DNA from 2 places in the Bacillus sp. GW823-FHT06A11 genome. Region 1 is predicted to be linked to the other one. Evidence: riboswitches for the same ligand, from Rfam matches in the RefSeq annotation. Region 1 holds a riboswitch; the other holds the start of a gene.
The links. Region 1 has a riboswitch for thiamine pyrophosphate ahead of AC1Q8L_RS28255 (energy-coupled thiamine transporter ThiT). Riboswitches for the same ligand answer to the same signal wherever they lie in the genome.
Positions count from the first base shown of each region.

Region 2: it holds a riboswitch for thiamine pyrophosphate, as region 1 does, so the genes downstream of both, tenA (thiaminase II) here and AC1Q8L_RS28255 (energy-coupled thiamine transporter ThiT) in region 1, are expected to answer to the same signal.

Region 1 is NZ_JBXAHS010000011.1:10,227-12,436, forward strand. It holds gene feoB (ferrous iron transport protein B) at 1-487, opposite strand, end outside; gene AC1Q8L_RS28250 (FeoA family protein) at 484-711, opposite strand; TPP riboswitch at 906-1,007, shown strand; gene AC1Q8L_RS28255 (energy-coupled thiamine transporter ThiT) at 1,094-1,765, shown strand; gene AC1Q8L_RS28260 (sensor histidine kinase) at 1,973-2,210, opposite strand, start outside.
Region 2 is NZ_JBXAHS010000003.1:85,591-87,800, forward strand. It holds gene AC1Q8L_RS14395 (D-alanine--D-alanine ligase) at 1-729, shown strand, start outside; TPP riboswitch at 803-908, shown strand; gene tenA (thiaminase II) at 1,036-1,725, shown strand; gene AC1Q8L_RS14405 (DUF3937 domain-containing protein) at 2,123-2,210, shown strand, end outside.

The DNA.
Region 1 (2,210 bases):
TCTCTTTTTTGTCATTTTCTTTAAGAGTCGTAAGCAGTTCTTCACAGCCTTTTCCACTCCTTGCAACGACAGGAACGACTGTTACACCTAATAGTTCTGATAATCGTTTTACATCAATGACAATTCCTCTTTGCTTCGCCACATCAACCATATTTAAACCAATTGAGACCGGCTTACCAAATTCAAGTAATTGCAACGTTAAATGCATATTTCTCTCAAACTGCGAAGAATCTACGATATTTAACATATGATTAAATTCTTCTGTTAATAGAAAGTTTGTTACAACACCTTCATCACGTGAAACTGGATTTAAATCATACACACCTGGTAAATCAATTAATGTTCCTTGTCTATCTTTTAATTTACCAACCTTTTTTTCTACTGTTACACCGCTCCAGTTTCCTACGTATTCATAAGAACCAGTAAGTGCATTAAATAATGATGTCTTCCCTGTATTCGGATTCCCTAGCAAAGCTACCTTATTCACGCTAATTCCACCTTTATCATTTTCGCGTCACAATGACGAATACTAATTAACTGTCCACGACACTCCAATGTACAAGGACCTTTGAACATCGCTTTCTGTTTCAAGCGAAGTTCGCTTCCTTCCGCAAGACCGAAAGCAGCTAGTCTACGCTTTAATAGCTGATCTAAAGACTGAATACTTTTTACTAACACTTTCTCTCCAATTTTAATATCTACTAAGCTCATAACCTTCCCCCTCAGAAGAGAATGATAATTATTTTCAAAAAAATTATACCACACCCAATTTCTCTTGTACTATACCCTTTTGCTTCATATTTATTAACATTTCGCTACAATTCTATTTCAATTATTGTCATACAGCATTTGTTTGCCATTCTCATCCATTTCGCTTACAATAAACAATAGCAAATAAAGAATCTCGTTATCACTGGGGGAGCCATGCCGCTGAGAGGGAACACTTCGTTCCGACCCTTCGAACCTGTTAGTTAATGCTAACGCAGGGATTGTGCAAACGTCCGAAATACATACCTCATTTTTATTTACGTATTTCGTATCCTCCTATGATATCTATTCTTTTTTGTACAACTTGGATTTAGGGGGAGACAACATGCGTAACACCAATTTACAAGCGATGATCGAATCTGCTATTCTTGCAGCCTTCGCCTTGGTCATCGACATTTTACCACTTTCAATAAAAATATCAGCAACAGGCGGTTCCATTTCATTTGCTATGATTCCTATTTTTATTATCGCATACCGCTGGGGCTTCAAAATGGCTTTCTTAGGAGGCTTAATTTGGGGATTATTACAAATTGTCGTAGGCGATGCCATTATCGTCACACCAATTCAAGTATTAATTGAATACTTTGTTGCTTTCGCATTCATTGGATTTGCTGGTTTATTCTATCGTCCAATTCAAAAGGCACTTTTAGCGTCAAATGAAAATAGCGAAGAACAATCAAATTTAGGTAGCCGTAAAGACAAACCTTCATCAAAACCAAACCAAGGAAAGAAAGTAATTGGATACATTATCGTCGCTACTTTTATCGGTAGTCTAGCTCGTTACTTCTGTCACTTTATCGCTGGTATCATTTTCTGGGGACAATATGCACCAAAAGGCCAATCGGCTTTCCTATATTCTTTAATATTTAACGGTAGTACAATGATTGGTTCCTATATTCTATGTACCGTTTTACTTATATTTTTATTTATCACTTCACCACGCTTATTCAAAAGCATCAGTGCTTATCAAATGAATACACAAAAAAAGGGCGCTTAATGAGCGCTCTTTTTTCATATCGTAATATTAATTAAAAATACAATAAATGCGCAAAAGAAAATAAATACCATTATACTTAGCCAATTGCTATGCACGGTTCATCGACTCCTTACATAACCTCATATTCTAAACAAATTATACTGATTAAAAATAAAGATTAGGTAAAGATAATATGAAAATAATTTAAAAAAACGTAGATCATATTTTCTACGCTTTTTTCGGCAAATAGAAATAAAATAACACACCATTTTCTGTATTTCCTGCCCCATATTCAGTATCATGTAGTTCTAAAATATTCTTTGAAATGGCAAGCCCAAGCCCCGTCCCACCTTGTGAACGCTGACGAGCTGTATCCACTCGATAAAAACGATCCCAAATTTTATCTAATTGTTCTTCTTCAATGTGAGTACCTTTATTTTCAATGCACACTTTTATACGATCCTTC
Region 2 (2,210 bases), on a different contig from region 1:
AAATACGGAGAAGATGGGACAGTTCAAGGAACACTGGAGAGTTTAGGGATTCCTTATAGCGGAAGTAATATGTTATCTAGCAGTATATGTATGGATAAAAATATTTCGAAAAAGATTTTACGTTATGAAGGTGTAGAAACACCAGATTGGATTGAACTTACAAAAATGGAGGATCTAAATCTTGATGAGTTAGATAAGTTAGGATTTCCATTAGTGGTAAAACCAAACTCTGGCGGATCGAGTGTCGGGGTGAAAATCGTTTACAATAAAAATGAATTGATCTCAATGCTAGAAACTGTATTCGAATGGGATTCTGAAGTAGTAATTGAGAAGTATATAAAAGGTGATGAAATTACATGTTCTATTCTGGATGGAAAACAGTTACCTATAGTTTCAATTCGACATGCAGCCGAGTTCTTTGATTACAATGCAAAATATGATGATACTAGTACAGTTGAGGAAGTTATCGAACTTCCAGCAGAAATTAATGAACGTGTAAATAAAGCTTCACTGACTTGTTATAAAGCATTAAAATGTAGTGTTTATGCAAGAGTTGATATGATGGTGAAGGACGGAATTCCATATGTAATGGAAATTAATACATTACCAGGGATGACACAATCAAGCCTATTGCCCAAAAGTGCAGAAGCAGCGGGAATTAGTTATAGCAAACTATTAGATATAATTATTGAAACATCATTAAAAGTTAGAAATGAAGAAGGGTTTTAAGGAGATTATATAACTAATTCTTTTGACAGTTTCACGAAGTATGCTATGATGAATACATTATAAAAACAAAATATTTATCCACTAGGGGAGCCTTTTATAGGCTGAGATCAAATGTGATTTTGAGACTCTTAGTACCTGATCTGGTTAATGCCAGCGTAGGGAAGTGGGAAAGACGTTGCTATTTAATGAGTAAATAAATACTGTCAATTTCACTTTCTTTACGCCTGTAAAGAAAGTTTTTTTATTTTACAGCTTTAATAATTGTGGATAAATACTTATATTTTATACATTATTGGAGGGATTTAAATGACTTTTTCACAATCATTACGTAAAGAAGTAGATTCAATTTGGGAAGCGAGTTTTAACCATCCTTTTGTAAAAAAACTTGGTGAAGGAACATTAGATTTAGCTAGTTTTCGCTATTATGTGCTTCAAGATTCATATTATTTGAGTCATTTTGCTAGAGTACAAACTTTAGGAGCTGCAAAAGCTCTTGAATTAGAGACGACAGCTCGTATGGCACATCATGCTCAAAATACATATGAGGCCGAGTTATCTTTACATGAGAATTTTGCTAAAAAGCTAGGGATAACAAAAGAAGAAAAAGATAATTTTATTCCTGCGCCAACTGCATATGCGTATACTTCACATATGTATCGTGCTGCGTATGAAGGGCATTTAGGAGATATCATTGCAGTAATTTTACCTTGCTATTGGTTGTATTATGAAATTGGCGAACGCTTAAAAGAGTGCCAGCCGGAAGAGCCAATTTATAACGAATGGATTTCTGCTTATGGATCTGATTGGTTCCGTACGCTAGTTGAAGAACAAATTACACGTTTAGATACTATCGCTGAAAAAGTAACAGAGGCAGACCGCAAACGTATGAAACAGCATTTTATTATTAGCAGTCAATATGAATATTCATTTTGGGAAATGGCTTATACATTAGAAAAGTGGGCAGTGGATACAGACGTAAAAGACGTAATTGGATAAAGAATAGAAGTAATGTTATAGATAGGTACGGATCATACCTATCTATATATTTTTTCTTGTCAAATTTGCGTAAAGTCATTAGTGCTACGGATATGGCGAAATAGAATATCGATAATTTAGCTCATTTACTTGTCTACGCATTAACTGGATAAACTTCTGTCACATTTATTTTACAATCAAAGAACGTTAATGTTGGTGGTATGAAGTTAAATAAGAAAAGAAACCTGAGCTGTTAGCTGTAACGGAGTTGTTTTTTCTTTGCAGGAATTTCTAAATTATCATGGAGTGTGGTTAATACGATATGCAAATATGCATATCGTATTTTTTTGAGTTCTTTATGTGTTAAAATTAGATATAAAGATATGGAAATATAAAGAAGCAAAAGCAGGAATATCCAATGAATTTTGAGAGGTGTTATATGTTTACAAATAAGAAATTAATTCGATTTGGTTTATCGTTGTTTGTATTTTTAGGGATAATTAATT